2 regions of the Listeria sp. PSOL-1 genome follow, and region 2 is predicted to be linked to the other one. Evidence: predicted binding sites of a transcription regulator. Region 2 holds the regulator's gene; the other holds the start of a gene.
The links. The regulator LexA, encoded in region 2, represses DNA repair genes until DNA is damaged. The targets are predictions, from matches to a motif close to CGAACATATGTTCG.
Positions count from the first base shown of each region.

Region 1 (17,001 bases), 420 kb from region 2:
ATTCAAGCCCCTTACTAGAGTGAATTGTCATCATGCGCACAACATCTTCTTTTTCGCCTACTGTTTTAGCCGTTCCCAAATCATCATTTCGCAATTCAAGGCGTTCTACAAAACGAATAAAGCGGAAAAGTCCTCTAAAAGCTGTTTTTTCATATTGACTTGCTCGATCATGTAGCGCCAACAAATTGGCTTGTCTTTGTTTCCCACCTGGCAAGCCACCAGCAAAAGCATAAAAAGAAGTTTCATCATAAATTCGCCAAATTAATGTAGCCAAATTTTCACGAATAGATAATTCTCGCCAGCTATCTAACTGTTTAATGAAATCGCCAGCTTTTTGTGCAATGCTATCGGTTTCTCTTTTAGCGTATTTTTTTAACGCATCAAAATAATAACCATTTTTCCCCCTTGCTCGAATTTGCCCTAGCGCTTCTTCATCTAAGCCAACAATAGGAGAACGTAAAACAGACACAAGTGGGATATCCTGATAAGGATTATCGATAATTTTTAATAAAGAAATGATCGTAGCTATTTCTGTTGCTTCAAAATAACCTGTATTACTATTAACGTAAAAAGGTAACTCACGCTCTTTCATTGCTTCTTCAATAGAAGTTGCATTCGACATGGAACGTGTAAGAACTGCAATATCACGATATTCGATTGGACGATATTGCTTTTCTTTTTGATCGTAAATTGGGTACTTATCTTTGACTAACCGATCAATTCTCTCAGCTATTGCTTTTGCTTCTAACTCATCTTTTTGAATTCTTTGTGGATCAAGTTCATTTTCACTATTTGCTGAATCGTCTTGCATATCAATGACAAGTAGTTCGGTATCGTGATTTGGATCATCTGGATAGTCTGCACCAAGGATTAATTCCTGTGTTTTATCATAATCAATTTCCCCTACTTCATGGTCCATGATTTGCGTGAAAATAAAATTAGTTAAATCAAGCACCTCTTTTCGACTACGAAAATTCTTTGCCAAATCAATGCGTAAACCTGTCTTTTCACTCTCTAATTGATAACGTTTATACTTTGACATAAATAAGCTAGGTTCAGCCAAACGAAAACGATAAATAGATTGCTTAACATCTCCTACCATAAACCAATTACCAGTTGCCTCATTCTTATCTGTAATTAAAGCAAGAATTGTCTCTTGAACCATATTTGTATCTTGATATTCATCAATTAATACTTCCTTATATTGCTCATTTAAAAGATCAGCAATTTCTGAAGGGCAATAAACCCCATTATCATAAACACTTAAAACTTGTAAAGCCAAGTGCTCTAAATCACTAAAATCTAAAACACTTTTTTCCAGTTTCGCCTTTGAAAACTGCTTGCTAAACTTCTCCACCAATTGAACCAACATGCTTACATCCTGTTCCATATTAGCTAAATCCATTAAATATTTTTTCTCTTCTCGCTTAAAAAAGGTATCAATTAACTGATTCACTTCTTTTTTAGCTTCTTCTCGCGCTTTTTTGGCTAGATTGATTAAATTTTCATCATATTCCTCTCTGTTTTTAAGTGTTGGTATGCGCTTGAATGATATATTTAACCAGATGGCTTGCATTTCTGACCATGAAAGCGTGAATGCACGATGAAGTTGTTCTAATTGATTAATATCATCTTCAAGGATAACTAAATACGGGCTAGGGCCCCTTGTTTCATTTGCTGCTCTTTTAGCAATTTCTAATTGGTTCAAGGCTTTGTTTAGACCGGCAGTTAAGCCTTCTTCAATAAGCGGGTAATAAGTAAGTTGTTTAATCGTCTTAAATTGATTCGTTTTATAACTTTGCACGATTTGATTTAACCACTCATTTGGTTTAGGGTTTGCCCGTGAAAAATCATAAAGATTAGTAATTAAATCATACAGTGCCTGATCACCTCGATCATTTGTTATGCTATCAACTAGATGAAAAAAGTTAACATTATTTGTTTTTTCATATTCATTCTCAAGCAATTGATCCAGCACTTCATCGCGTAACATAACCGTTTCAATAGAATCCATTAACCGAAAATCAGGATCAATCTCGATTCGGTAATAATATTTTTTAATGAGATCTAAACAGAATGAATGCAGCGTTGAAATGGATGCATTATTCAAAAGCGCAATTTGCTTTCGCAGATGAACGGAAGTAGGGGTTTTTTCCAATTCTAATTCAAGTGCGTGCTCGATTCGACTTTTCATTTCCGCAGCAGAAGCATTGGTAAAAGTGACAATAAGTAATTCATCTACATTAAAATTAGCAGCTTCATTACGTAATTTCTCAATAATTCTTGTAACAAGAACAGCTGTTTTCCCCGACCCTGCTGCTGCTGCTACAAGAATATTTTGTCCTTCAGCAAAAATAGCACGCCACTGTTCCTTTGTCCAAATAGCATCTACTGGCATTTCTGGAATTGGATTACGCTTCATGGTTCCCATCATCTCCTTCATGTTTCATTTTTTCTAATATGATAGATGGTTTTTCATTTTTAAAGTAACGATAATGATCATTCCCTGTCGCGGGATCAAATTGGCAAACTGAACGGAATGGACAAAAATGGCAAGGTGTTGCGTCACGTAATTTATAAGGATTAATAAAAACTTTCCCGTTTAAAATTTGGTTGCCAGCTTCTTGATATTTCCCTCTAATAAAATGTCGTAATTGGTCAAACTGCTCTTTAGTCGCTGTTTTTGAACGAGAACTCAATAATCCATCTTTCTTTAATTCCGCTGGTACAACAAGCGAGCTTTTCCCATTTTCTAATGTTTCATCCATTAAATTAACTGATACTGGATCAGATAGTATAAGGCCTTTCATACGATAACTTTTTTGAAGTTCATTTTGCAATTCTTGATCTGTTAAAGGAAGGCTAGCGTTTATACGCTGGTTATGCATATGGAAATAGAGAACACCAGCTGGTTCAGCAGTTTTACCAACGAGTTTTTCTGCATTTGTAGTCACCACATCTAGATATGTTAACATTTGTAAAGAAATTCCATAATAAACTGCTGGAAGCGATAAATCATGAGCACTTGACTTATAATCGATAATTCGTAAAAAGGCTCTTCCTTCGCTTTCCGCTTGATCAATTCGGTCAATTCTACCTTGTAATAATAATTCATGATTTTGCTTGAGAGGGATTTTCATTGGCGGAATCTTTCCACCCAAACCAAAATTAATTTCTAATCCAATTGGCTTAAATCCACTGATTTTGGCTTGTTCATTTAGCACCTTCGTCGTTCGAGTAATAATATTTAACAACTTATATTTAATATATGCCATTCTATTCGAACTTAATAAAATTTCATGTTGTAATTTAGGAGCTAAATAATTCATTGCCTGTGTAGCAAGTGTTTCGCAATCAGAAGCATCAAGATCTCCCCAATCGATGGACATTTCTTCTAACTTTACTGAAATCCATTCCATTGCCCCATGAAAAACTTCACCAATATCCACTGGCTGTAATTGGTAAGTCGCCCTCTCCTCAAGCTTCAGTCCATATTGAGCAAAATGCTGAAACTGACAACTAAAAAACTTTTCCATTCTAGAAACGCTAGCATGAATCTTTTCGCCAAACAGCGCAGTAGCTGTTTTTTCAGTAAGTGAGATAACTTTATTTTGATAGTTTAATCCTGCTAATACTTTTTTTACGGCTAGATTATCTTGTTCTATAAAATAATTATATATATCCCACCAAATATCATGGATAGCATAACCATTTTTATACCTTTGTAATTGCTTGGTTAAAAGTGTAAGTGTTGCTTTTTTTGATGAAATATATTCTTTCTGTTCGCTTTCACTTAAAAGAGCAGGATCAGTTAAATAGATTTCCTCTTTTAAATTGGGGAATTGAGATTTTAATTTGCGTAAATACGTTGATTCAGCGAGTACTCTTCCTTCTTCGTCAGCAGCTGGGTAACTTAAATACAGTTCATTTTGAGGCAAACTAAAAATACGATAAGCAATAAACTCTTCATACATAAAAAGCTTCTTATTGCTAGGCTTTAACTGGATCCCCTGTGCCTCAAGCACTTCTCTATCTCGATTAGAAAAAATGCCTTCTTCCTGAACTTTTCTTGGTAAAACACCATCATTTAACCCAGCAACAAAAATAACTTTCATATCTAGTAAACGAGCATTGGCAATATCTGAAATAACAAGTTGGTCAATCGCCGGTGGAAGAAGAGAAAATTCCATTGCTTCCAGTCCGGTTTGAACAAGATCACAAAACTCCTCACTCATCATCTCCGAATCCCCTTGGAGATCAACAAGTTCATCCAACAATGTTATGACAGAATTCCAAGCTTGCTCATGTTCTTTAGCTAATTCAAGTAACCCCTCTTCTTCTGCTTTTTCGCGTCGTTGTTCCAGATGATTGGGGGCGTCAACTAATATTAGATAATCATATAATAAAGTAGCCAGTTCTCGTCCCGTTTTTTTAGAACTCATTCCTTTTTCTAAAAATAATAATGGCTCTTCTATACTTTTTCTAACTTTAGCTAAAGTAGCCTCAACTGCTAGCTCTTCATCCGTTTGAACTCCTATCTTTGTAACTAAACCACGAATTTTACGGTAGTACCATTTTTCACTTTGAAACCATCGACTTTTATTGTAAATTCCATTTTCTAGTAGATAATTTTCAAATAAATCTACTTTGCTGCGAAAAGATACATTATCTTCATGGATTGGATTAAAAAACTCAGTTCTTACCGCCTGAAAAATATAATCATATTGCCAATTCCACCTTATTGCATCTAAACTAGAACGAATAAATTCGATAAGTGGATGTTTGGCCATTGAACGTTTTTTATCAAAAAAATAAGGAATTTCTTCAGCTTCCATAATAGGTTCGATTAATGTATCATAATCTTCATTGTTCCTTATTAAAAGCGCAATATCACGATATTGATATTGCTCAGACATAACCAATCTCCGTATTTCTCGAGCGATCCCTTCAAGCTCTGAGCGTCGGTTATTAGCTTGATGTAGATGAAGTCCTGCCGTTTCTTGGTTAACAGAAAAATAATTACTTCCCCAAGTTTGCACTAATTGTTTAATCCCTTGTGCTTGTTCTTTCTTGCTTTCGCTTAAGTGGATGGCTTGTTTCTCAGGAATATTTGCTTTTAGCGCTAATTCACGTATGGATTGCATCGTTTCTAAATTTAATTGAAACATGTCATATTCACTTGACGCTTGATGGCTGCGAAGTGTAAGCGATAGTATGACTTCTTTAGCAGCGCTAAGTAATTGTCCGATGACTGTTAATTCTTGTGTTGAAAAATAATCAAAACCGTCAATATAAATATACGCATTTTGTATATATTCACTCTCTTGAATTTGTTCACTAAATAATCTTAAATAGTCTTCTTGTTCAAGGTATTTCCCAAATAGTTTTTCTTGATACTTTTGATAGATATAAGCGACATCTCTTACTTTCTCACGGATGCCTTTATCTCCTGTAGTACTCGCTAGTGCATCATCTGTGACTTCATATTGTTTCATTTCTTTAAATAAAGTGAGCAATTCCTTACAAAAACCTTTTTTGTTAGCAGATTTTGTAAATAGCTTAAGCCAATCTTGTTCCTCAAAAAGCACCTGCTTAACTAGCATTTCCATTCCGGTATTAGTTAAAAATGTGTTAGAAAGGCCCCCTGTTTCTTGCAATACACGAAAAGCTAAGCGACTAAAACTATATACTTGGACATTCATCATTCCTTTAAAAGAAGCTTTATCTAGGAAATAGGTTTCCATCTGGAATGTCATTTGTTCTGGTACGATGATGATGATTTGAGTTTTAGAATCGGTCTCTGTTTTTTGCTTAATATCTTGAATCATATTAGTTGTTTTTCCACTGCCTGCTTCACCAGTAATTAATTGTAACATCAACCCTCAACTCCGAACGTTTGTTTGCTTTTTTTCATTTTAACTTACTTTGTCAATTTCGTCCATTCTTTTTTTTAATGCTTTTTTTACTCAAAAAACGTTTTTTCAACATAAAAAAACTAAGGCATATTCCACTACCTTAGTTTTTCATAAAACTCATTCAAAATCCAGCATTTCCTTTTCAACTTCAAACAAATGATTTGTAAGTTGTACAAATTTCTGTTTATTCCTATGTTCAAGAGCATGGTCGATCTCTATTTTTAGCATTTCGATTTTTCTTTTTTCTAGGAGCATTGTCATGTAGCATTCAACAAAAGCATTAATCAGCTCTTTTTCCCCTTTTAACAAGCCAACTTGATTCATTAATGAGTTAGAAAAATCACCCATTTCCACGACTACTCACTCCTTTACCTGAAAAAATTCATGATAACAAGCTAAAATCTCATAAAAAGGGTGAAAATTAAACTTTTTCAAATTTTAATGACGATTAGTAAGACTTATGCTATAATAGCTAAAAAGTTACATACCACTAATCATCGCTGTTAGCTGCCCTTTCAAATTATTTTAGCCGCAAATAAAACTTGATGGGAGTTGACTTAAAATGAAAAAAGGCTCTTCAAAAAAATCAATTTACGAAGTGAACCCACACACCATGATGATCTCACCAGCTCCAAATGGGGACAAGCTCTATTCTGAGATTTTAGAAATAAATACTTGCTATACTTCTAATTTTACCCCGTTTGAGCTAATTAAAACCAGTTGCAATTTCTTTGGTAGCAGTTACGAAGGACGTAAAGATGGCACAAAACACCTAATTGGCGTCACACACAAACCACCGATTATTATTGACCCAATGACTTTTACCTATGCTTTTCCAACAACATCACCAATTAACCCAAATTGTCATTGGATTTTCCCGCAGCACATTAAAGAATATCGCGCAATTAACATTAATCAAACTTATATACAATTTGCTAATTTTGATACAGCGGTTCTTGATATGTCACTCATGTCTTTTAATAATCAAATGGCGCGAACTTCAATGCTTCATATGAAGTTTTCACAAAAAATGCGTAAAATAGAAATGGATTTTCCATATATTAACATGTTTTTCCCGCCAACCTCTATGACAGCAGAGCCGAGGAAACCTTATCACTTTAATGTTAATAAGAGAGAAGAAGGGGAACAGGAATAAGTTTTTTGTGGATAATAGTGTAACTCTCCTGATCTTTAACCATTGTAACTCTTTGTACAGAACCACTTTTTAGTTTAAGATTTTCAATTAACGGAAAAGTATTTCCCGCGAAGCATAGTTATATTGTTTTGTGAAAAATCTGTTGCTATATCTAAAGGTTCAGCTAAATTGACTAAAATAAAAACGGGCAGCCGGTGATTATCATTTTTATTAAAATTGAATCTCTTACTCCAATTCTTTTGGCACAAAACTTTTCATACTTTTATTAGAGTCGTATTCAAGCTACTTCCAATTTCTAGCTTTATTCTTAGCTAGCTTTCTTTGCACAACTTTCTCTGCATCCTCACCAAGGCTTTCGATAATTTGCAAAGCATAGATAAGTACATCTGCTGTTTCTTCCAAAATATGTTCTCGCTCTTTTGTGATAGCTTCTTCACTGGTGCGCCACTGAAAACATTCTAGTAGTTCAGATGCTTCTAACGTCAAAGATAGAGCTAGCTCTTTCGGATGTTGATATTGGTCAAGCCAATTTCGTTCCTTTAAAAATTCTGTGATCTCATCTTGTAGTGCTCGCACTTTTTTCAGCTCCTTTTCTGTTCAACTAAGCAAATAACCAGAATAACACCTTTAATAAGGGAATTATTCTGGCTAACGATTACAAAGCGATCAAATATTGTTTACTAAAGCTTCTTCAATTTTATTTGGTGGAATAAAGCCATTTAAACGTGACATTTCTTCTCCACCTTTATAAAGAATTAAAGTAGGCGTTTGACGTACATCGCGAGCAAAAAAGAAGTCTTCGCCTAATTCTTCTAATTTCACCTTAAGCACTTTTACATGGCTAGCTTGAGTAGAGTTGCTAAATTCTTGGAATGATAAATCTAGCATTTTACAATTTGGGCAGTTATCTTTCCAATAATCTACGTACACTAACTCGTCAGAATCCATATGTTGCTTAAATTCGTCTAATGATTTAATTTCAATACTTGTCATTTGACTCCACCTCTTTTTTCTAATACTTGTTGAACAAACTGATAAATTGCTTCGTAATCTTCTTTACGATGTGGCATTTGTTCAATTTTTAATGTAGGATAATCACTCTTAAAATATTGGCTCATTCGGTCAACAGCGCCGCAAAAATTCTCAATCCCCCACTGGGTCTCGCCCGTTCCAAAAAGAGCAACATGCTTTGGTTTCATTTCAAGTTCAGCGATAAAATCTTTCATGTCAGTGGGTGTTCTGCCATAATCGACAGTCCATGCTCCTAACATGTATAAATCATATGCTTTATCTAATGGATAATTTGCTGATGGAGAAACGCGAAAAGTTGTAACTTCATGATCTTGTTCTTGGAGTAGCCTTTCAATTTCTTCTGCAACAGCTTTTGTATTCCCACTTAATGAATCATAAGCAAGGAGGATTTTCATAGGTCGTCAAAACCATTATCGACGTTTGTTTTTTTATAACTAGAATTACGCATTTCAAAAAAATCGGTTTTCGTTTCTGTAAAATTATCCGCGTAAGCTTTAATCCAGGTCATTGTATTATCACTATATCCGGGATAAAGTTCTTCAATTCCAAGCATCCCAAGCATTTTATTGGCACGATATTTAACGTAATCAACCATTTCTTCTACATCGATTCCTTCAATACCTTGCAAAACTTCAGCAGACCATTCAGATTCAAGTTGAACCGCTAGACGAAAAGCATTATGTGTATATTCAATAAGCTCATCTGTTTGCAGCTCTGGGTTTTCCCCAAGAATAGCGCGAATAACTTCTGAAATAAATTTAGAATGTGCAAGCTCATCACGATTTATAAAACTAATAATTTTACCTGTACCGTTCATTTTATTTTGGCGCACTAAATTATAAAAATAAGCAAAGCCACTATAAAAATTGATTCCTTCTAAAATGGAAGATTGAATGAGTGCTTTGACAAGATTAATTGGTGTCTTATCATTCATAAAGTTATCATAAGCGTCCATAATAGGTTCGTTACGTTTAATAATCGTCGGATGCGTCCGCGCTAATTCAAAAATTCGTTTTTGTTCTTGTAAATTTGTAATTGAAGCAAGAACATAAGAATAGCTTTCATTATGGATGACCTCTTGTTGACCAATAATCGCAATATTGGCATGAACAGCTGGATCAGTGATATATTCCGCCACATTATACATGAAACGCGTTTGTGGAGAATCAAGCGTTGCAAGCAAACCAATAATCGCATCAAAAGCATATTTTTCTTCTTCCGAAAGTTCAGGATACTGCTTGGCATCACCTTTCATATCAACTTCATCTGGAATCCAGTAGTTAGTCGATAATTCCTTATACGCTCGGTAAAAGGAAGGATAAGGGATATCGTTCCAATTTAAAATACCACTTGTAACTCCATTTATAATTGCAGTGGAGCGATTTGGGGACATCGGTTCTAAAATTTTAATACGTGTTAACTGCTCATTTTGTTCTGGCATAATAAGCACTAAACCTCCTTTGTACTGGTAATACCTTATTTAATCAACTAGAGCACCATTCGCATTCTTCAACTGAAATATCATTCGAACGGACATAATAAGTCGTTTTAAGCCCTTTGCGCCAAGCTGTTAAATGGAGTTCTAATAGCTTGCTTGCCTTGATACCACTTGGAACATAAAAATTAAAACTAAGAGACTGATCTACGTGACGTTGACGACGTGCATTTTGTCGTACGCTTGAGAACTGATCTACTTTATACGCACCTTTTTCATAAAATTGATAGGTATTTAAGTTCAGGCCTGGCGCAATAACCGGACGTCGATAATCCTTTTTCTCTTCATAATAAAAGGCGCTATAAACTGGATCAATTGATGCAGTTGAACCTGCGATCTGTGCTGTACTCATATTTGGCGCGACTGCTACAAGATAAGCATTACGAATACCATTTTGGGCTACATCTTCTGCAAGCTCTTGCCATGCTTCGGTTGTATAATTACGATAAGAAAAGTATTCACCAGTGCTCCAATCACTACCTTTAAATATTTTATAAGCGCCTTTTTCTTTAGCTAATTTAGCACTTGCTTTAATGGTAAAATAATTGATCTTTTCATAAAGCTCATCAGCAAATTGTTCAGCTTCCTCGGAGTCCCATTCGATATTTTTTAGAGCTAATAAATGATGCCAGCCAAATGTGCCAAGACCGATGGAACGATATTTTTTATTTGTAATGCTCGCTTGAGGGACTGGAAGCACATTTAAATCAATGACATTATCAAGCATGCGCACTTCAATATCAATTAAGCGTTCTAATGTATTTTCTTCATCTGTTACTACAGCGCGTCCCAAATTAATAGAAGATAAATTACAAACAACAAAATCTCCTGCTTGTTTAGTAATAACAATTTGATCGCCAGAAATAATTTCTTGAATCATTTTGGTTGGGCTCATATTCTGCATAATTTCAGTACACAAGTTACTTGAATAAATCATACCTTCATGCTTATTAGGATTCATGCGGTTAACTTCATCACGATAAAACATAAATGGATTGCCAGTCTCTAATTGACTGATCATAATGCGCTTCATAATATCAATCGCTTTAACAATTTTTTTACTAATATTTTCGTCGGCAACTAATTCTTCATATTTCTCACGGAAAGAACCTTCGCCTTTTTGTTCATCGTAAAAGTCTTGCAAATACCAGCCTTTTTTCGCCTTTACTTCGTGAGGATCAAATAAATACCAATCTCCTCGGCGCTCAACAGTTTCCATAAATAAATCAGGGATACAAACTGCCGTAAAGACATCATGGGCACGCAAGCGTTGATCACCATTATTTAAGCGTAAATCTAAGAACATTTCAATGTCTTTATGGAAAACGTCAAGGTAAACAGCAATCGCTCCTTTTCGTTGTCCAAGTTGGTCCACACTTACAGCCGTATTATTTAATTGCTTGATCCATGGTATAACCCCGCCACTCGCACCTTTAACCCCGCGAATTGATGCACCTGTCGAACGAACATAGCCAATATATGCACCAACACCACCACCATGTTTAGATACGCGAGCAACATCTGTATTGCTGTCATAAATCCCTTGTAAGCTGTCATCAATCGTATCAATGAAGCAGCTAGAAAGTTGGCCACCTGTTTTCCCAGCATTAGCAAGGGTAGGTGTTGCCACTGTCATGTATAAATTGCTAAGAGCCCAGTAAGCTTCTTCAACAAGCTTCATTCTTTGCTCTTTTGGCTCGTCTTGCATCAAGTAAAGCGCAATCGTTAACCAGCGTTCTTGTGGCAACTCATAAACATTTCGCGCTTGATCAGTAGCTAAATAACGCGTCGCCAAAAGATAAAGTCCGTTGTATGTAAATAGTTTATCCTTTTCTGGGTCAACCATATCTCCTGCTTGAATTAACTCTTCTTTGGAGTAATTTTTTAAAATACTACCTGAATAAATTCCACGTTCTCCTAAACTTTCTTGAAGACCAACATATGAACCATATTTATCGTCATCATTATAAAAGCGATTTTTACTAGCTTTTTTATAGAGTTTGTTTAGATAAAGACGCGCTGCAAAGTGTTCCCAATCTGGCAAGTGAATATCCGTTTTAGCCTCAGCTTCACGAATTAAATAGTCAACAAGCTCATCTGCTGGATAATCTTCTTTTTTCTCAATAAAATTAAAGATTTTACGTTTGTAATCTTCTATATCAAGCTTTGGAAACTCTTCATGAATTTTGTCTAAATAACGGCTTAAGCGCTCTCTATCAAAAGGTAGTTTGCGATTCCCTCCGTCTTTTACAATATAAGTAGTCATTGACACACTCCCCATTTCTTTCCATTTTACAAGCGGCTTAAACGCTTCTTTATGGAGCATAAAAACATTCCATTAGGACAAAAAAATTAACTTCAACCAGAATAATCACTTTCTGAAAAAGTTAAAAAACTATGAAGTATTATTTCGCTTTCGATACTATATATGGTATAACTTTTCATTTGTGAATGCAAGATATAGTACTTTGCTATTTTTTGGTAAATATGGTTAAAACCTGTTGGCAGAACATTTGAGCGCTACTAAAAAAATTTTTGATGGTTATTTCTTTGTGAGTGAGCGCACATCCAAAAAAATTAAGCCACTATAGGTTGTGGCTTAAACACTTTAATAGACTAGATTTAGTAAGATTAAATTGTCACGCTAAAACAAATTTTTTAATTTCACAAGTCAAATGTCAATCATTATGAAATAAGTGCTTTTTATATGTATAAATAAAAACAGTTATTGCAACAATTAATTCAGACAAGGGGATTGCTGAAAACACACCAAATGCGCCTAAAAATGGTGGTAAAACAACCAAGAAAATAACCATGAAAATCAATTCTCGTGCGATCGTAATCCATATAGCCATACCAATACGATTGGTTGTTTGAAAGTACTTCATCATGACAAAATTAAAACCCATAAATAGATAACTAGTAAAGAACACGCGAACACCCATAATGGCCAGATTTTCGATTTCAGTAGAGAAATTTCCAAATAAATCAATAATCTGTTTAGCAAATAAAAGGCCAATGATAAAAAACGCCACTCCTGTTCCAACTGCTACACTTGTAGCCAAGCGGATAGTCTTTTTTTCACGTATAGCAAGTTCAGCTCCACGGTAATAACTAATAAGTGGCTGAATGGCAGAAGACATCCCTAAAAATGTCATCAAAATGACACTATGGGCATAATTTAAAACTGAAAATGCAGCTACTCCAGCTGTTCCTGCAGCTGCTGCAATCGCAATATTATATCCCATTGTAAAGACAGATAGGCCTAGTTCAGATAAGAAGCTCGGCAAGCCTATGGCAAAAGTGTGCTTGATCGACGCAAGCGTTAAGCTAAACCGAACAAACTTTAAATGACTACTCTGTTTAAAAAAATGCGTGGCAAGAATGAATACACCTATAACCATTGCAGCCATGGTTGCACCCACCGAACCCGAAACACCAAAATCCAAAATAAATAAGAAAATATAGTTAAGAATGATATTAACAACAGCTGTGACAATCAAAGCTATCATCGCTAAGTTAGGATTGCCATCATTTCGTACAAAAATACTTAAAATATTTTCAAGTGTCAGGATAAAACCAAACAGCAGTAAAATATTCATATACTCCATGACATAATGAATCGTCTCACTGTTTGCACCTAACAAATACGCTAAAGGAAATCTAAAAATAAAAGCAACCGCCGCTAACATTATTGTAATAGAGATAACAAGCACTACTGAACGCGTAAAAATAGCTTTTGCTTTTTCAAAATCTTTTTCACCAAGTGCAAATGAATATTGTGTAGCTCCACCAATTCCAATCCAAAGCGAAATTGCCGTAAATAAAGAGAAGACCGGAACGACAATATTAATTCCAGCAAGAGCCACCCCGCCAAGCCGATGTCCTACAAAGATGCCGTCCATAACAATATTGACAGACATCAAAAGCATCCCAATTAGCGAAGGAATTAAATAATGCAAAAATACTCTGCCAACAGGTTTTTGTTCCATTATTTGATTTATCTTTTCCACTTTCCCACCCTCTTATACCTAACGTTAATTAGCCTCCTTATTTAAACATATCCAAGTCTTTTTAGCAAGCTGTAAATTGGCTTTGTGACGAAAATGTAAGTTTATCGATTTACTTTGTCATTTTAAGCGAGGGATTAAATATGAAGTAAGTTGTAAACTAAGGATATCAAAAAATGAGAGGAAAATTTATTATGAAAAATAAAAAGTGTCTTATCATTTTCCTAACAGCCATTTTAATCTCTATTTGTGCCATTTTTGAATATATTACACCTAACTCTGCTAGCGCTAATTTTTATTATGTCAAAATTAATACCGCGGGCTCTCAAGTGAAAAAAAGTCATTTTAAAGGCTATCAATATATTACTACTGCTCGTAAAGCGAATGGTCGAACAAGCAAAATCACCTTCTACTCCGACACCAAACTACCAGAAAATAGGCCTGTTAAAATTGTTGTCGGTGCCAATAAATTGCTTGCCAGTTATCAAAAAGTGATGTCAATGCCAAAATACTATGCTAAAAAGCAATAAACGCTAACTTTCAATCTCCTCATATGGCGAGCTTGCGCCTTATCCCCGAAATGGGTGGAGAACTCACTAAGAGCTCTCCACCCCCACCCATTTATTTTCTTCCAAGAATCATCGCCAAACGTCTTACCGCTTCCTCAGCCAATGTCTCATTTAATCGAGCAAAAGTGAGCCGTAAAGTAGACGTCTTTACGCCAAATAAAAAACCTGGCATGACAAGTAATTTTTTTTCCAAAAATAAATTAAAGTGAGTCAACGTATCAAAATCAGTTAATTTTACCCATAAACTTAATCCTCCAAGCGGTGCATTGTAGCTGATTCCATTTGGTAGATAAGCATTCAAAGCAGACACAAGCCATTCTTTTCTTTCAGCTAAAAGCGTCTGCAATTTCTTAATGTGTTCAAAATAGCTTGTCGAATTTAAGACGTCATCTGCTAATACTTGCGGAAAAATGCTCAAGCCAAAATCCATTTCCTGCCTAGCAGCTGCTAATCGTTCAACAACAGCACGTGGTCCCGCCAACCAACCAATCCGTGTTGTACTTCCCATGACTTTAGATAGCGAACCAATATAGAGAACATTTTCAGCATCTAATTGTTTAAGTGGTCTTGGTAATGAATGAACATCATACGTAAATTGTCCAAATGGATCATCTTCTACAATTGGGATTTTAAGTCTAGCACAACAAGCAATCAAACACTGTCGCTGCTCTTTAGTCATAACCATTCCAGTTGGATTTTGAAAAGTTGGATTAAGAAATACCATTTTAACGCGATGCTTTGAGTAAAGCTCTTCCAATACATTCAAGTCTACGCCAAAGTCGTTAACGGGTAAGGCGTAAATTCGTAAGCCTGCTGATTGAAAAAGCGAAAGTGAATAAAAATAAGAAGGTGCTTCGATTGCAATCGCATCTCCAGGTGAAAGCAGACATTGCGTGATTAAAAATAAGGCTTGTTGCGCACCAGATGTAATCAAAATTTCTTCATGATCTGTTGAAATCCCAAGTTTTTGCTGCATGTGCGTTTTGATTGTTTTTCTTAGCGGTAGATAGCCAAATGGATCTTCTGCACCTTCTTTTTTTAAAAAGGATTGCCAAGATAAGTTTGGTACTTGAATAGGCGGTAATAATTCAACTGGCAATTCCCCTGTTGCAAGGTCGATCACTTCTTTTGGAAATTGCTTACCTAGTTCACGCATCGAACGAATATAGGGCAAATTGGTATGAAAAGCTCCTTGGCTCACATAATGCCGCCAATTGGTTTTTCCAGTTGTAAGAATTCCCCATTTATCTTCATTTACATAAGTTCCACTGCCCTTTTTTCGGATAATCATTCCAGCAGTTTCCAATTCATCAAACACGTGAATAATCGTGGACCGATTGACACCAAGTCTTTCAGCAAGTTTTCTTTCGGAGGGTAATCTCTCGCCTGGCAACAGTTTCCCCGTTTCAATTAACTTTTCGATGTGGCAAACAATTTGTTGGTATAAAGGCTTTTTTTCTTGTTTTTGAAAATTCCACATTAAGCAATCCTCTCCCTAAAATTGGATGGGTTAAAAAACATCCAATTGGTTGTTTTTTCAAATTAAGTCATAGCTTATCATAAGTAACAAAGATACACAAATTAGAAATGGAGGAAAACACATGGAAAAAATAACTGGAACTGAAAAAGTAAAACGCGGCATGGCGCAAATGCAAAAAAATGGGGTCATCATGGATGTCGTAAATGCTGAACAAGCAAAAATTGCTGAGGAAGCAGGCGCTGTAGCTGTTATGGCTCTTGAACGCGTTCCTTCAGATATTCGAGCTGCTGGCGGTGTCGCAAGAATGGCAGATCCACGCATCATTGAAGAAGTAATGAATGCGGTTTCAATCCCTGTCATGGCAAAGGCACGAATTGGGCATATTACTGAAGCTCGTGTTCTTGAAGCAATGGGTGTTGATTATATTGATGAAAGTGAAGTATTAACGCCAGCTGACGACGAATTTCATTTATTAAAAAGTGAATTTACTGTCCCATTTGTTTGTGGTTGTCGCGATTTAGGAGAAGCGCTCCGCCGCATTGGAGAAGGTGCGGCCATGCTTCGGACAAAAGGTGAGCCTGGAACGGGTAATATCGTTGAAGCTGTAAGACATATGCGCAAAGTAAATAGTCAAATTCGCGAACTCGTTAACAAAGATGATGCTGAACTTATGACAATGGCAAAAGAACTTGGTGCCCCTTATGAATTACTAAAAGAAATGAAAATCCTTCAAAAGCTACCTGTTGTTAATTTCGCTGCTGGTGGTGTGGCTACTCCTGCTGACGCTGCTTTAATGATGGAACTCGGTGCAGATGGCGTTTTTGTTGGCTCAGGAATTTTCAAATCAGAAAACCCTGCTAAGTTTGCAAAAGCTATTGTCCAAGCAACAACCTACTTTACAGACTATGAGCTGATTGGTAAATTGTCAAAAGAGCTAGGAACAGCAATGAAAGGCATTGAAATCTCTCGTTTAACACCGGAAGAACGTATGCAGGATCGAGGTTGGTAAAAAATGAAAACAATTGGTGTTCTAGCATTACAAGGCGCTATACATGAACATATCTCTATCATAAAGAAAATGGGACATCATGCACTCCCCATTAAACATCCTGAAGACTTAAAAACGCTTGACGGCTTAATTCTTCCAGGCGGGGAAAGTACCACCATGCGCCATTTAATGAAACGCTATCATTTTATTCAACCTATAAAAGATTTCGCCAAAGAAAAAAAAGGTATTTTCGGTACATGCGCTGGAATGGTTTTAGCAGCAAAAACAACTTTATCTGATGAAGAGAATTTAAACCTCTTAGATGGCATGGTTATTCGTAATGGCTTTGGCCGACA
Region 1 covers NZ_LR760298.1:1,381,717-1,398,717, forward strand. Annotated here, with positions in the region: gene addA (helicase-exonuclease AddAB subunit AddA) at 1-2,422, opposite strand, end outside; gene addB (helicase-exonuclease AddAB subunit AddB) at 2,412-5,876, opposite strand; gene G6Q10_RS06740 (IDEAL domain-containing protein) at 6,033-6,269, opposite strand; gene G6Q10_RS06745 (competence protein ComK) at 6,478-7,071, shown strand; gene G6Q10_RS06750 (nucleotide pyrophosphohydrolase) at 7,354-7,647, opposite strand; gene G6Q10_RS06755 (thioredoxin family protein) at 7,738-8,064, opposite strand; gene G6Q10_RS06760 (flavodoxin) at 8,061-8,498, opposite strand; gene G6Q10_RS06765 (ribonucleotide-diphosphate reductase subunit beta) at 8,495-9,544, opposite strand; gene G6Q10_RS06770 (ribonucleoside-diphosphate reductase subunit alpha) at 9,588-11,879, opposite strand; gene G6Q10_RS06775 (MATE family efflux transporter) at 12,277-13,611, opposite strand; gene G6Q10_RS06780 (YxeA family protein) at 13,803-14,138, shown strand; gene G6Q10_RS06785 (aminotransferase-like domain-containing protein) at 14,230-15,657, opposite strand; gene pdxS (pyridoxal 5'-phosphate synthase lyase subunit PdxS) at 15,779-16,666, shown strand; gene pdxT (pyridoxal 5'-phosphate synthase glutaminase subunit PdxT) at 16,670-17,001, shown strand, end outside.
Region 1: the regulator LexA is predicted to act here: its motif matches at 5,890-5,903, upstream of addB (helicase-exonuclease AddAB subunit AddB).

Region 2 (17,001 bases):
CTTATTTTTTAGCTGAAAATCCGGAAACAAGTGCGTTGCTTGTTAAAAAAGCAATAAAAGCACGTGAGGCTCGCGAGGCAGCCAGAAAAGCACGTGAAGAAACAAGAAGTGGCAAGAAGCGCAAACGTTCTGAAACCATTCTTTCAGGGAAATTAACACCCGCTCAGTCACGGAATCCCAATAAAAATGAACTTTATCTTGTCGAAGGAGACTCTGCAGGAGGATCTGCTAAGCAAGGTCGAGATCGGCGTTTCCAAGCGATTTTACCTTTGCGTGGAAAAGTCATTAACACTGAAAAAGCAAAATTACAAGATATTATGAAGAATGAGGAAATTAGTACGATCATCCATACTGTCGGTGCTGGTGTTGGCGCTGAATTTGATGTAGCTGATTGTAATTATGATAAAATTGTCATCATGACCGATGCGGATACAGACGGGGCGCATATTCAGGTGCTTTTACTTACATTTTTCTACCGTTATATGAAACCATTAGTTGAAGCAGGGAAAGTCTTCATTGCTTTACCGCCTTTGTATAAAGTTAGTAAAGGTACTGGAAAAAAAGAAGTAACTAGTTATGCTTGGACAGATGATGAGCTAGATAGTTCGATTAAAAAAATTGGTAAAGGTTATATTATTCAGCGCTATAAAGGTTTAGGCGAGATGAACGCAGATCAACTCTGGGAAACGACAATGAATCCTGAGACGCGGACGTTAATTCGGGTACGGATTGATGATGCTGCAAGAGCTGAAAGACGTGTTGCAACGCTTATGGGTGATAAAGTTGAGCCTAGACGTAAATGGATTGAAAGTCATGTTGAATTTACTTTAGAAGAGGATCAAAGTATTTTAGAAAATGAAAATATGTTAAACGGGGAGGCGAGTGAAGCTTGAGCATGCAGGAAGAACACATTCAAGATCTTGCATTAGAAGAGGTAATGGGAGATCGTTTCGGAAGGTATAGCAAGTATATTATTCAAGAAAGAGCTCTGCCAGATGTGCGTGATGGACTTAAGCCTGTACAGCGACGCATTTTATTTGCGATGAATGAGGAAGGAAATACCGCTGATAAAGGATTTCGTAAATCTGCTAAAACAGTAGGGAATGTGATTGGTAATTACCATCCACATGGTGATAGTTCTGTCTATGACGCGATGGTACGGATGAGTCAGGACTGGAAAGTACGTAATTTTTTAATTGAAATGCACGGTAATAATGGTAGTGTCGACGGGGACCCACCAGCAGCAATGCGTTATACAGAGGCACGCTTATCTGCCATTAGCTCTGAATTGTTACGAGATATTGAGAAAGAAACCGTTGATTTTGTCCCTAATTTTGATGATACATCAAGTGAGCCGACCGTTCTTCCAGCGCGTTTCCCTAATTTATTAGTAAATGGTTCGACTGGGATTTCAGCTGGCTATGCGACAGATATTCCACCACATAATTTGACCGAAGTGATTGATGCTGTGATCAAGCGAATCGATCAACCAGATGCTGATTTAAACGATATAATGAAAATTGTAAAAGGCCCTGATTTTCCTACTGGGGCTATTATTCAAGGCGCTGAGGGAATAAAAAAAGCTTATGAAACTGGAAAAGGCCGTGTTGTTGTTCGTTCTAAAACGGCAATTGAGGATCTTCGCGGTGGTCGAAAGCAAATTACAGTTCATGAAATCCCTTATGAAGTAAACAAAGCAAATTTAGTAAAACGAATGGATGAATTACGAGTTGAGAAGCGAATTGAAGGAATTTCCGAAGTTCGCGATGAAACGGATCGAACGGGATTAAGAATCGTCATTGAGCTAAAAAAAGATGCGAATGCTGAAGGTGTTTTGAATTATCTTTTTAAAAATACGGATTTACAAGTAAGCTATAACTTCAACATGGTAGCTATTTACAAAAAGCGGCCTAAGCTACTTGGACTACTTGAAATGATCGATGCCTATATTAATCATCAAGTTGAAATGATCACGAAGCGCTCGGAGTTTGATATTAAAAAAGCCAAAGCAAGGCAACATATTTTAGATGGTCTAATGAAGGCTTTGTCGATTCTTGATGAGGTCATTAAGCTGATCCGTTCTTCAAAGGATAAACGTGATGCAAAATTAAATTTGCAACAAAGCTTTGATTTTAGTGAAAAACAAGCAGAAGCGATTGTTTCTTTACAGCTTTACCGTTTGACCAATACAGATATTACTGAACTTCGTAAAGAAGCGGAGGTATTAACAACACGTATCGCTTTTCTTGAAAAAATTTTAAGCGATAAAAATGAACTGCTGCTTGTGATCAAAACAGAGCTAAATGATATTAAGAAAACGTATAAAAGTGAACGTCGTACAGAAATTCAAGCCGAGATAGCTGAAATTAAAATTGATACAGAAGTTTTAGTAGCAAGTGAAGATGTGATCGTTTCTGTGACGAAGGAAGGTTACATTAAACGCACAAGTATTAGATCTTATACAGCTTCAAAAGGCGAAGAACTAGCAATGAAAGAAAGCGATCGTGCGCTCTTTATTCAAAAAACAAATACGATGAACGCTCTTTTATTATTCACAAATAAAGGCAACTATATATACCGTCCTGTTCATGAACTTCCAGACATTCGCTGGAAGAACTTAGGGGAGCATATTAGCCATTTAGTAAGTGAAATGACAAGTGATGAAGAAATTATCGCAGTCCAAAGTCTTGCCGATTTTAGCGAAACAGAATACTTTTTATTTATAACCAAAAATGGCATGATTAAAGCTTCAAAAAGCATAAATTATAAGCCACAACGTTATTCTAAAGCGATGATGGCGATCAAGTTAAAAGATGATGATGCGCTTTTAAACGTATTCCAAATGAATGGCAGAGAAGACGTCTTTTTAGCAACAAAAATGGGGTATGGGCTTCGTTATCATGTAAGTGAAGTCCCTGATTCAGGGGCAAGAACTGCGGGTGTTAAAGCTATTAATTTAAAAGATCGGGATCAAGTTGTTGGTGGTGTTTTGCTTGCTGAAAATGAAATGCGCCATTTAGTAGTAGTGACACAACGCGGTTCATTAAAACAAATGAAAACAAGAGAATTTGAGCCTATTTCAAGAGCAAAGCGAGGCCTGTTAATGCTACGGGAACTGAAAAACGATCCTCATCGATTTGTCAAAATCATACTTGCAGGTGTCAATGATGAGCTTGTTGTTGAAACAAATAAGGAACAACGAATTGGTTTAGATATAGCAAGTATAAGAACAACCGATCGCTATTCTAACGGCTCGTTTATACTGGATGAAGCGCTCGAAGGCAGTCCAATTGATATGTGGCTCGTTATTCCAGAAATTACCGATGATGTAGACGTTGAAGAAAATAAGGAGGGAAAATAAAATGTCTGAGAAGATGAATGTAGAAAGTTTCAACCTTGATCATACAAAAGTAAACGCCCCATATGTTCGCTTAGCTGGAAAAAAAGCAGGGGTCCATGGTGATGAAATTTATAAATATGATGTCCGTTTCAAACAGCCAAATCAAGAGTATATGGATATGCCAGCACTCCATTCACTTGAGCACTTAATGGCCGAGCTTTCTAGGAATCACTCGGAAAAAATTGTTGATATCAGTCCGATGGGGTGTCAAACAGGATTTTATCTCTCACTTATTAATCATGAGGACTATGAAGATGTTCTAGCGATTCTTGAAGCAACCCTAACAGATATTTTGGAAGCAACTGAAGTCCCTGCTTGTAATGAAGTTCAGTGCGGTTTTGCTGCAAGCCATAGCTTGGAGGGTGCACAAGAACTTGCTCGCGAATTTTTAGCAAAAAAAGCGGAATGGAAAGATGTCTTTTAGTAAAATCTAAAAATAGTGGGTCAGTTCTTTCGTCAAAGAACCGGCCCACTATTCATTTTTGCTTCATGGCACCTGATAATAAATTAACATATGCTTGTGATCCCGTTTTGGTTAAGTGAACGCCATCGCGAGAAAAATAACTAGAGTGTTTGCTTGCTAGTGAATACCAGTCAACAAGCGTTACATTGTTTCTTGATGCTTGGTTTCTAATTGAAGCGTTGACTTCAGATTCCCAGCCCCGTGGAACTCTTGTATTGACGAGGTAGATATCAGCTTGGTCAAATTGGTCGAGAAGTGTTGTCAATTGTTTTTCTGAAAATGGGCCATTTGTACCTAGTTCGATGATGACAGCACTACCTTTTGTATTAAATTTTTTATAGCCAGTTGCAACATTAATCGCATCGGCAAGCTGTCGACCAACTTTTCCATCGATGGTTATATTAGGAATGGCTTCTTTTAAAAATGGCTCGATATCAATCATGATGGAATCACCAATAGCAAATGTTTGCGTGTAGTTAATTTTACCAGTAACCGGTTTTGGTTGTTCCGGTTCTTCTGGTTCTTTTTTTTCTGGTGGCTTTTTCTCTTCGGCTTTTTTGGGCTCTGGTTTTTTTGCTTCTTCATTTTGCTTTTGTTTTTTCTTTGGTTCGCTTTTTGTTTTAACTTCAGTTACTGTACGCTCGGCATTTGTTTTAACAGAAAGAATGCCACTTATCCCTACTGAAAAAATGCCAAAAACTAAAACGAGCGAAACAATAGCAGCCCATTTACCAATCGGTTTTTCGTTAATCACTGGGAACTTTCTATGTGTAAACCCTTTAATATAGGCAATGAATCCTTTTTTTCGAATTGGCATTTCAATAAAACGATAAGAGAGCTCTGCGATGATAAATGTAGCGGCTACTTGGATGAGCGCGCGTAAAATAGTTGGTTGGCCAATGGAGGTAACTGGGGTAGTCAGTGTGATAATTGGATAATGCCATAAGTAAATACCATAAGAGCGTGTCCCAATCCAGCGCAGTGGACGTAAACTAAAAACACGGCCCAAATAACAAGAAGGATGAACGATCGTAGCAATCATGATAGCACCTAGTAGCGCAACAACAAGCAAACCACCTCGATATAACATGGTCTGATATTCATTTAAGTTGATAACAAAAAGAATAAACAAGACGATACTGAGCGTTCCAGCGCTATTCAAAACAACTTTACTTTTTAAAGGGATATGTGGACTTAGACGTGTAAATGGCCAAACAAAAGCGAGGGCGCAACCAGTAAGTAGATCAAACATTCTTGTATCTGTACCGTAATAAACGCGACTAGGATCTGTACCAGGCTGGTAAAGAATGGCCATCAGCAGTGCTGAAAATAACGCAATGCCAACAATTACGCGTAAAAGTAACTTTGGCCTTCTGATCCAGCGCATGAAACCATATAAAAAAAGCGGCCAAATAAGATAAAACTGTTCTTCAATTGCAAGTGACCATAAATTCTTTAGTGCTGATGGGATCCCAAATGAGTCAAAGTAGGAAACATTATGAAAAATAAACCACCAATTGCTCATATAAAAAAATGAAGCAATAGCATCGCCGCGTAATGTTGTAAGCAAACTCCGATTAAAGATGACCGCAAAAATGACAACAACAACAATCATGACGTAGACAGCTGGAATTAATCGCCTAAAGCGGTGTAGCCAAAATCGCTTTAAATCCAATTTATTTTTATTATCCCACTCTGTGAGTAAAAGATTTGTGATTAAATAACCTGAGAGTACAAAAAAGATATCAACACCAATAAATCCACCTTTTGCCCAGGAAAAATTTAAATGGTAAAAGATAACGGCAAGTACAGCTAATGCACGGAGTCCATCGATACTCGGTACATATTTTCTATTATAACGAGCTGTTCGTTTCAAAATAACATCTCCTAAATCTATGTTTGTTTATAAAAGATTAAATTTCTCTCTCAATCATAATACCATATAACACCTGTGTTGTAACGCGAGAGAGCCAGCTTTTTTAGCTAGAAAAACAATTTGAGACTATCGTCATATTTGAAGAAGATTCTCTGAGCAAATGGCTTTCTTTTTTTTACTAGAAAGCGCTATAATAAGGTTAAGTTAATAAAGGATGATTGTCTAAGATTCGGAGAGACTACAAAAGCGAACAGGTATCGCTTCATTTGTAGTCTCTTTTTTGTTTTATATCCTACAAAATGGCGAAAGTGTTTAACCGCCTTAATTTAGTGGAAAAGTAGCAAAGAAGAGGATGACAATAGTCCAATTTGGAGGGGGCAAATTTAACATGGTACAATTATTTTCAGCATTTGATCGAGAAACAATTGCTAAAAAACTAGAAGACAATACATACGACATGGTTGTTGTTGGAGGTGGAATTACAGGAGCAGGTGTTGCACTTGATGCCATTTCAAGAGGGCTATCTGTGGCTTTAGTTGAAATGAATGATTTCGCAAGCGGAACTTCTAGTCGTTCAACAAAGCTAGTTCATGGCGGACTTCGCTATTTACAGCAATTTGAAATAAAAGAAGTAGCAGAATTAGGGAGAGAGCGTGCGATCGTTTATGAAAATGGACCACATGTTACAACACCTGAAAGGATGATGTTGCCATTTCATAAAGGCGGTAGCATGGGTAAAAGGACAGCTAGTTTTGGTATCAATTTATACGATCATTTAGCAGGTGTTAAAAAAAGTGAACGACGTCAAATTTTAAATCCAAAACAAACGCTTGCTAAAAATCCTTTCATTAAAAAAGCCGGGTTAAAAGGTTCAGGTTACTATGTTGAGTACAAAACAGATGATGCTAGGCTCACCATTGAAGTCATGAAAAAAGCCGTTGAACTTGGTGCCCAAGCGATTAATTATACAAGGGCAGAAAACTTCTTATATGATAGTAAAAAAGTAAGCGGCGTTACTGTAACAGACCTCATTACGGGTAAAGCTTATGATATTAAAGGTAGAAGAGTCGTCAATGCAGCGGGACCTTGGGTAGATAAAGTGCGGAAACTAGATAACACAGCTGGAAATAAGCATTTACGGCTTACAAAAGGCGTCCATTTAGTCATTGATAAAAAAAGATTCCCCATGGAGCAAGCTGTTTATTTTGACACAGAAGATGGTCGCATGGTTTTTGCAATCCCGCGTGGTAAAAAAGTTTATGTTGGGACGACAGATACCTTCTATGATGAAGATCCAATTAATCCAAAAGCACTTGAATCCGATCACAATTATGTTATTAAAGCCATTAATTATATGTTTCCAGATATTAAAATTACAGAAAAAGATATTGAGTCAAGCTGGGCTGGCGTCCGTCCCCTTATTTATGAAGAAGGAAAAGACCCATCAGAAATTTCACGAAAAGATGAAGTATGGATTTCTGAGAGTAATCTAATTACAATGGCTGGAGGAAAATTAACAGGATACCGTAGAATGGCTGAAAAATTACTTGATAAAGTTGTGAAAAGTTTAAGCAAGGAAACCGGTAAAAAATATAAACCAGTGCAAACCAAACATTTACCGATTTCTGGTGGAGACATTGGAGGTTCTAAACATTTAGATTCATTTATTGATAAAAAAGCGAAGGAAGGAAATCATCGTTTTGGTTGGACAATTGAAGAAGGTCGCGAGCTAGCAAAACGTTTTGGCACAAATATTGATCAACTCTTTACGTATGCACAAGAACATAAGGAAAAAGGGAATAGTCAATTACCAAATCGTTTGTACGCCGAGCTCCACTACTCGATTTATTATGAGTCAACCATTCATCCAGTTGATTTCTTATTGCGTCGAACAGGCTATTTATTGTTCGACATGCCATATCTACTACAGTGGAAGGACGCTGTTTTGGAAGAAATGAATAATCTATTCCAGTGGGATGAAGAAACGAAAGCAAAGCTAGAACAAGAATTACAAACACAAATTGATGATGCACGTGAACCAGCCGATTGGCATGATCGTAAGCCATTTTCTGAGAATGAAAAAGAAGCGAATTAAAAGATTATGGAATATCACATGATTCAGCTATATAGAGCGTAGTTTTTACATTTTTGAACATGACAATCAAGCGAAGGCGTTTGTATTAAAGAAGTTTGCCAGAAGCCGGAAATAGAGCGTACGATTGTACGCGAGAGCCGGGAGTTTGGTAAACTTCTTTCATGCGAATTGCGACCACTTGCCATCGATTTATTTTACGTATATCAAAAAAAGCTCTTTTTATTTTTTTCATTCCGTAGTCATGATCTAGTGTTTTTGCCATGTTAGCAGGATGGGAAATGCTTTTAGACGTGTGATCAAATTGTTTTTAATAAATTTCTATTTTCATTCTGTCACTTTCATGATAAATTAGTAGTAGACGAAAAGGAGGGTTTTTTTTGAATAAAATTCCTGTTGTCGTCCTTCTCGGCCCAACAGCGGTCGGGAAAACTGCTTTAAGTGTGCTTCTTGCCAAAACGTTTCATGCTGAAGTTATTAGTGGGGATTCAATGCAAGTATACCGTGGCCTTGATATTGGTACTGCTAAAATCACTACAGAAGAAATGCAACAAGTGCCTCACCATTTAATTGATATTTTAGATCCTAAAGATGCCTACACAGCAGCAAAATTTAAAAGCGATGCAGTAAAGCTTATTCATGACATTGCAGAACGCGGTTATCTACCAATGATTGTTGGTGGGACAGGCCTTTATATTCAATCTGTCTTTTATGATTACGCTTTTGGCGGTGTAAAAGAGGATCCAGCTTATCGAAAAAAACTGGAAGCGCGCTCAGAAGAAGAGCTTTGGCTTGAACTTAAACGGCTTGACCCTGCAAGTTCTAAAGTGATCCATCCAAACAATAAGCGCAGAGTGATTCGAGCCCTTGGCGTTATCCAGCAGACAAAGCAACCATTTAGCGCTTATCAAACGCACTTGACGCTAGGAGAGCAATTTACGCCTTGTTTTATTGGTTTAAATTTGCCACGTGAAAAGTTGTACGCTCGGATTAATCAGCGTGTTGACATGATGTTAGAACTAGGACTATTAGCAGAAGCGGAAAAACTATTTCATATGCAGCTTCTAAATGCACCGGCAACTCGTGGCATCGGTTATAAAGAATTGTTTCTTTATTTTGAAGGTAAGTTAACCCTTGAAGAAGCGACTGAACAAATGAAGAAAAATTCGCGTCATTTTGCTAAAAGACAATTAACTTGGTTCCGAAATCGAATGGATGTAACTTGGATTGAAGCAGAGCAACCAGAAACTTTACAAACAGCAAAGCAGGTTATAAAAGAATTTTTACAGCTGGATGACCGTTTACGGTTTTAGTCATCCAAAATCGGGGTAAGAGTTAGAGAGCATAGTGCTTATATAGTTTTTCACTACTCTAACTGGGAGTAAGATGATAAAGAGAGATGGGAGAGAAGTTAGATGAAACAAGGTGGGCAAGCTTTACAAGATCAATATTTAAACCAACTTAGAAAAGAGAAAAATCCAACAACCGTTTTTTTGACAAATGGTTTTCAATTGCGTGGACGTGTCGTTAGCTTTGATAGTTTTACTGTGTTGCTTGATGTCGAAGGAAAGCAGCAGCTTGTTTTTAAACATGCGATTTCAACATTTTCGCCGCAAAAAAATGTAGCTTTAAATCAAGAATAAGAAACGATCCAAGAAGGGCAGGCATTGATCCTGCTTTTTTTGTGTATGAAGGGATTTTATGATGGAAAAAGAGCGTGTTATTTTAGTTGGCGTGATTTTACCAAAAACAGAAGAATCACAATTTCAATATTCAATGCTTGAGTTGAGACGATTAGTCGATACCGCTCATGGAGTGGTCGTCCAAACATTAACGCAAAAAATTGAACGAGTCAATCGTGCCAGTTTTATTGGATCAGGTAAACTAGAAGAACTGGCGACACTTGTTGAAATGGAAGAGGCAGATACCGTCATTTTTAATGGCGAATTAAGTGCTACGCAAATTCGAAACCTAGATCAGACGCTTGGTGTTAAAATCATCGATCGGACGCAACTTATTTTAGATATTTTTGCGATGCGTGCTAAAAGTCGTGCGGGAAAACTTCAAGTTAGCTATGCCCAAGCTAAATATCTTCTTCCACGTTTAGCAGGCCAGGGCGTTACACTTTCAAGGCTTGGTGGCGGTATTGGTACAAGAGGTCCAGGTGAAAGTAAGCTAGAGCTTGATCGACGTTTTTTAAGACGTAATATGAATGAAATAAAAAAACAACTTATTGAACTAGAAAATCATCGCAGTCGTTTACTTAAAAGAAGAGTAGAACAGAAACCATTTCGCTTTGCTTTAATTGGGTATACCAATGCTGGCAAGTCAACCATATTTAACCGCCTATCATTAGCCGCAGTTTTACAAGAAAATCAGTTGTTTGCGACACTTGATCCAACAACACGCAAGGTGAAGCTAGACGGTGGTTTAGAGGTGCTTTTAACGGATACAGTAGGTTTCATTCAAGATTTACCAACCACTTTGATTGAGGCTTTTAAATCGACGCTTGAAGAAAGCCGTGAAGCAGATTGCCTGCTTCACATTGTGGATAGTTCTAATCCTGATTATGTTAGTCATGAAAAAACGGTCTATGCCATTTTAGCTGAACTAGAAATGGGCCATATTCCTTGTGTGACAATTTATAATAAAATAGATAAGAAAACCGCGAGTTTTACACCAGATCAACCCTATTTTGAAGAAATTTCTGCTGTTAGCGAGGCGGCGCCGAAATATTTAAAACAAATGATGGAAAATCAAGTTCGTAAAGTCTGGAAACCTTATTATGTAGAAATAAAGGCAACAGAGGGCAAAACTTTAGCAAAATATAAAGCGGAAACTTTAATAGATGAGTTATCGTTTGATGAAACAACTGAAAGCTATCACCTTCGTGGCTTTTACTCAGGAAAGGACAAATTAGAATGAACATAGCAGAAAAGCGAGCACGCGTTGAGCAAAAAATCGCTAAGCTAAATCAAGAAACAGATCTCATCGCTGAAAAAAACCAAGCAAAGGTACTTAAGAGTTTTAATAAAAATAAAGTAAGTGATTTTCATTTTAACCCTTCAACAGGATATGGATATGATGATGAGGGCCGTGATACATTAGAGCGTGTCTATGCTGATGTTTTTCACACAGAACATGCGCTTGTTAGGCCACAATTAATTTCTGGAACGCACGCCATTAGTACGGTTTTATTTGGTGTTTTGCGCCCAGGAGATGAGCTTCTTTATATCACGGGCGCTCCTTATGATACGCTTGAAGCGATTGTTGGAATACGTGGAGATGGGCATGGCTCGCTTAAAGAATTTAATATTGGTTACCAATCTGTTCCTTTAAAAAATAATGAAGTTGATTTTGAACGTGTAAGTGAAAAAATGACACAAAAAACAAAAATGATTGGAATCCAACGTTCAAAAGGGTACGCTAGCCGCAAATCTTTTACAGTTGAACAGATTGAAGAAATGGTTTGTTTTGTCAAAAAAATCAATCCTCATGTGATTGTATTTGTAGATAATTGTTACGGTGAATTTGTAGAGGAAAAAGAGCCAACTGATGTGGGTGCAGATATTATGGCTGGTTCACTTATTAAAAATCCAGGTGGTGGCTTGGCTAAAATTGGAGGATATATTGCAGGAACCCATGAGTTGATCAAGCTTTGTGGTTACCGTTTAATAACGCCTGGAATTGGTATGGAAGCCGGGGCCTCACTTTATAGTCTACTTGAGATGTATCAAGGTTTCTTTTTGGCGCCACATGTAACGGCTCAAGCTGTTAAAGGAGCACGTTTTACAGCAGCTTTACTTTCAGAATTTGGGATCGTAAGCACGCCGGCATGGAGTGATCAGCGCACAGATTTAATTCAAAGTATTACTTTTGAGGATGAGAAAAAAATGGTCGCCTTTGCTCAAGAAATTCAAGCAGCATCTCCTGTAAATGCCCATGTTTTGCCAGTAGGTGCTTACATGCCAGGGTACGCCGATGATGTGATTATGGCAGCAGGGACGTTCATTCAGGGCGCTAGCTTAGAATTAACAGCAGATGGCCCTATCCGTCCACCTTACGAACTGTATGTCCAAGGTGGTTTAACGTATGAACATGTTAAAATAGCCATTACACAAGCTGTTTGCAGATTGATTGAAAAAAAACTTTTACCTTAAAATGGAGCGAGTCTTTATCACCATCTTTTTTAGTTGTTTTTTACTAAAAAGATGGTGAAATTGTTTTATGTTAGATAATGTAACATAAATTTGACAAAACTTCTTACATATATTAAAATGCAAGTATTATCAAAACATATGGGGGAAAAATGCTATGAGTGAGAAGGAAATTCGGCGGAATATGCCTCTTTTTCCAATAGGGCCCGTAATGAAGCTAACCGATTTGACGGCTAGACAAATACGCTATTACGAAGACCAAGGTTTAATTCATCCCACTCGAAACAAGGGAAATCATCGCCACTATTCTTTGCAAGATATTGACACATTACTTGAAATAAAAGACTATCTAGATGATGGGCTGAATATTGCCGGGATTAAAAAAATGTATCAGCTAAAAGAAAAAGAACAAAAATCTTTGTTAACTGATGAAGATGTTCGAAAAATCTTGCGTGCAGAAATGCAGCAAGCTGGCCGTTTCATCAGACGTGATCAGACAGGAAAGCAACAGTTACCTAAACTTTAGATATTTACTTTTTTAAGTTAATATAAAAATTAATTTTAGGAGGGTTTTATTATGGCAAATTATACGAAAGAAGATATTTTTCACTTTGCAGAAAAACAAAATGTTAAATTTATTCGACTGCAATTTACGGACATTTTAGGTGTTATCAAAAATGTTGAAATTCCAATTAGTCAGTTAAAAAAAGCCTTGGATAACAAAATCATGTTTGATGGTTCATCCATTGAAGGTTTTGTGCGTATTGAGGAATCAGATATGTACTTGTTTCCTGATTTAAACACATGGGTTGTTTTCCCATGGACTGCCGAAAAAGGAAAAGTTGCACGTATGATTTGTGACATTTACAATCCTGATATGACACCATTCCTTGGCGATCCAAGAATGAATTTGAAACAGGTTTTAGCAGAGATGCGAGAGCTTGGTTTTACTGATTTTAATTTAGGACCTGAGCCAGAATTTTTCCTCTTTAAATTGGATGAAAATCGTAAGCCAACGCTTGAATTAAATGATTCAGGTGGCTACTTTGATTTAGCACCAACAGATTTAGGAGAAAATTGTCGTCGTGATATCGTGCTTGAGCTAGAGGAAATGGGCTTTGAAATTGAGGCTTCCCATCATGAGGTAGCTCCAGGTCAGCATGAAATTGATTTTAAATATGCAGATGCCGTAACCGCTTGTGACCATATCCAAACATTTAAGCTCGTAGTAAAAACGATCGCTCGTAAACACGGTTTGCATGCTACGTTTATGCCAAAACCTTTATTTGGAGTCAATGGTTCTGGTATGCACTTTAATATGTCTTTATTTGATGAAAAAGGAAATGCTTTTTTTGATAAAAAAGGCAAACTTGAACTTAGTACAACAGCTTATCAATTTTTAGCTGGAATGATCAAACATGCAAAGGGTTATACGGCGATTACAAATCCAACCATTAATTCTTATAAGCGCTTGGTACCTGGTTATGAAGCACCTTGTTACATAGCTTGGAGCGGTAAAAATCGTAGCCCGCTTATTCGTGTTCCTAGTTCCCGTGGATTAAGTACACGCCTTGAGTTAAGGAGCGTTGATCCCACGGCCAATCCATATCTCGCGATGGCTGTTCTTCTTAAATCAGGTCTCGATGGGATTAAAAATAAGCTAACACCACCGACACCAGTAGATCGTAATATTTATGGTATGAATGAAGAGGAACGCCATGAAAATGGGATTTATGATCTACCTGAGAATCTGAGTTGCGCACTTACTGAACTGGAAAAAGATGATATTGTGTGTGAGGCGCTTGGCGATCACCTTTTTGAACACTTTGTTGAGGCAAAAACGATTGAATGTGATATGTTTAGAACAGCTGTCCATCCATGGGAGCGAGAGCAGTATTTAGAAATTTATTAATTTGTGCTATAAATAACGATAAGCCCTTTGGTTTACGAGTTTTGATGATAACTCGTAAATCAAAGGGCTTATGCATGATACTCTATAGCTGAATGTGATATAAAACGTGTTCTTGCAAAGAAGATATGGGATCAACTTGCGGATGAAAAAAAGTTTTTTCATAGCTTAAACCAACTTTTTCCATAACACGTATGGAAGATTTGTTTAGTTTAGCAGTCAAGCTATAAAGTTCTTTTAAATCAGTTTTTGTTTTAGCAAACTGAATAACTGCGAGTGCTGCTTCGGTTGCTAAGCCTTGATTCCAATGTGAGCGAGCAAGCCGCCAACTAATTTCTGTTGCAGGCGTGAAGTCCATTTGAAAGGTTATCTGATGTAAACCAGTAAAGCCAATGAATTGGTCGTTTTCTTTCATACGGATAGCAAAAAGACCATAACCAACTGTATCGATTTCTTTTTGGATTGCACAAATTTGTGCAAGGCTTTCCGCATGAGTTAACGTGTTTGGGAAATAGCGCATGATCTCTTTATCGCTATTCATCGCTGAAAAATGCGGTAAATCAGCTTCAGTATAGCTTGTTGCCAGAAGACGCTTAGTTTCAAAATAAATCATTTTTGAGTTTACCTTTCTACAAATAAGTGGGTAGCTTCTTCAGCGAAAGAAGCTACCCACTTATTTGTTTTCATTAATAAACGTCACGGAACAAACCGATGACTTTGCCTAAAATAGAGACTTGACTTAAAATAATGGGCTCCATTGTATCATTTTCCGGCTGTAGCCGAAAATGATCTTTTTCTTTAAAGAAACGTTTGCAGGTGGCTTCGTTTTCGTCTGTCATCGCAACAACAATATCGCCGTTATTTGCATTTGATTGCTTGCGGACAATGACTTTATCACCATCAAGGATTCCAGCATTAATCATGCTTTCACCGGCAATTTCCAGCATAAAAATATCTGATTCACCAGCTGCCATGTATTCTGGTAATGGAAAATATTCATCAATATTTTCAACAGCTGTAATTGGCATCCCAGCTGTGACTTTCCCGATGATTGGGATGTTTACAACAGGTGGTGTAGGTGCTTCCTCTTCTAAAGCCAAAATTTCAATGGCACGAGGTTTGGTCGGATTGCGGCGAATTAAGCCTTTTCCCTCTAGACGAGCAAGATGACCATGGACGGTTGAGCTCGATGCAAGTCCTACCGCTTCACCAATTTCACGGACGGATGGCGGATAGCCTTTTGTTTTAACTTCGGATTTTATAAAATCATAAATATTTTGTTGGCGTTTGGATAATTTCATGCTTTCACCCCGTTATTTTTAATTCAGTATAACCTGTTTCAAGTATAGCAAATGTTTTCTGCATATGCAAACAAAGGTTCGATTTTTTTATTGACATTTAGGAACAAACGTTCTATACTAATAAAAAGCGAACGTATATTCTTTTGGAGGGATGAAAATGGTGCTTAAAACAATGTGGAATAAATATTATGCAACAATAATTTTTACAGTAGGTTGTTTAGCGATGGGATTAGTTGTTTTACTGTTAAATATTTCAAATAATGGTACGGATTATACAAAAATAGCAGTGGCAAATGGGGAGTCTGTATGGCAAATTGCTGAAAATTATGCAGAACAAACCAATATGGATAAAGTAGCTTTTGTTAAATGGGTAGAACAAGAAAATAACCTTATTGATGGCCAAGTTAGAGAAGGAGAAGACCTCGTTATTCCTGTGAGAAGTAATATACAACAAAATAAATCAACCATTCAATTAGCAAACAAGTAACCTTCTGACTTTATTTTCTTTCTGAAATTCGTTAAAATGATTCATGAAAGGGATGAAGTAAATGAAATCATTATTTAGTGAATTTAAAGCATTTATTGCAAAAGGAAATGCACTTGGAATGGCTATAGGGATCGTTATTGGTTCGGCTTTTACTTCGATTGTTAATTCATTAGTCAATGATATTCTTATGCCCCCACTTGGTCTACTTATTGGGAATGTGGATTTTAGCAACTTATTTGTCAGCCTTAATGGGAAGAGCTACTCATCTTTAAAGGCCGCTCAATCAGCTGGGGCTCCGACCATTAATTATGGTATGTTTTTGAATAATTTAATCAGCTTTGTCATCATTGCTTTTGCAGTATTTATATTGGTCAAATTAGTCACAAAATATATCATGGCTCTTGAACCAAAAGCACCAGCGACAAAAACTTGTCCATACTGTCAATCTGGTATACCCGAAGCGGCAACAAAGTGTCCCAATTGTACATCAGATCTACCAGCAGAAGAAGTAACGATTGAAAGCTAGTCAAACTTGGTATTCGGTAAGAAAGTATCCATCGGTGCTTTCTTATTTTATTATATGGATAAGGGTGATTTTTTATGTTGGAAAAAGCAAAAATAGAAAGAATCAATGAGCTATCAAGAAAGAAAAAAGCAGGTACATTAACAGCGGAAGAAAAAATAGAGCAAGAAAAGCTTAGAAAAGAATATATAGCATCCTTCAGAAATCACATGGAGTCAACACTTCAAAACACAACCATCGTTGATCCGCATGGCCAGGATGTTACGCCTCATAAGATTAAAAAAATGCGAAATAAAAAACATTAAATGAATAGAAACACTTATATTTCAAGCTTTTTAGTAGTATTTTTTCTATTTTAAGATTAAGATAAGTATATCTAATATTTTTAAAAGAGAGGATGTTTTTTTTGTTCGATAAAATGGATCAATTAGCTATTAATACGATCAGAACTCTATCAATTGACGCGGTGCAAAAAGCAAATTCTGGTCATCCTGGTTTACCTATGGGAGCTGCTCCAATGGCTTATGCACTTTGGTCACGTGTTTTAAACACGAATCCTGCCCATTCTAAGTGGTTTAATCGTGATCGGTTTATATTATCAGCTGGTCATGGTTCAATGTTGCTTTATAGTTTATTACATTTAAGTGGGTTTAAACTGAGTTTAGATGACATTAAGAATTTTCGGCAGTGGAATAGTTTAACACCAGGGCATCCGGAATATTTACATACAGATGGTGTTGACGTAACAACAGGGCCTCTTGGCCAAGGAATTGCAATGGCTGTTGGTATGGCA
Region 2 covers NZ_LR760298.1:959,615-976,615, reverse strand. Annotated here, with positions in the region: gene parE (DNA topoisomerase IV subunit B) at 1-893, shown strand, start outside; gene parC (DNA topoisomerase IV subunit A) at 890-3,361, shown strand; gene G6Q10_RS04735 (S-ribosylhomocysteine lyase) at 3,363-3,824, shown strand; gene G6Q10_RS04730 (acyltransferase family protein) at 3,877-5,739, opposite strand; gene G6Q10_RS04725 (glycerol-3-phosphate dehydrogenase/oxidase) at 6,128-7,834, shown strand; gene miaA (tRNA (adenosine(37)-N6)-dimethylallyltransferase MiaA) at 8,212-9,144, shown strand; gene hfq (RNA chaperone Hfq) at 9,247-9,474, shown strand; gene hflX (GTPase HflX) at 9,536-10,756, shown strand; gene G6Q10_RS04705 (methionine gamma-lyase family protein) at 10,753-11,991, shown strand; gene G6Q10_RS04700 (MerR family transcriptional regulator) at 12,146-12,514, shown strand; gene glnA (type I glutamate--ammonia ligase) at 12,566-13,900, shown strand; gene G6Q10_RS04690 (GNAT family N-acetyltransferase) at 13,983-14,510, opposite strand; gene lexA (transcriptional repressor LexA) at 14,584-15,198, opposite strand; gene G6Q10_RS04680 (cell division suppressor protein YneA) at 15,356-15,685, shown strand; gene mscL (large conductance mechanosensitive channel protein MscL) at 15,747-16,211, shown strand; gene G6Q10_RS04670 (DUF896 domain-containing protein) at 16,286-16,513, shown strand; gene tkt (transketolase) at 16,615-17,001, shown strand, end outside.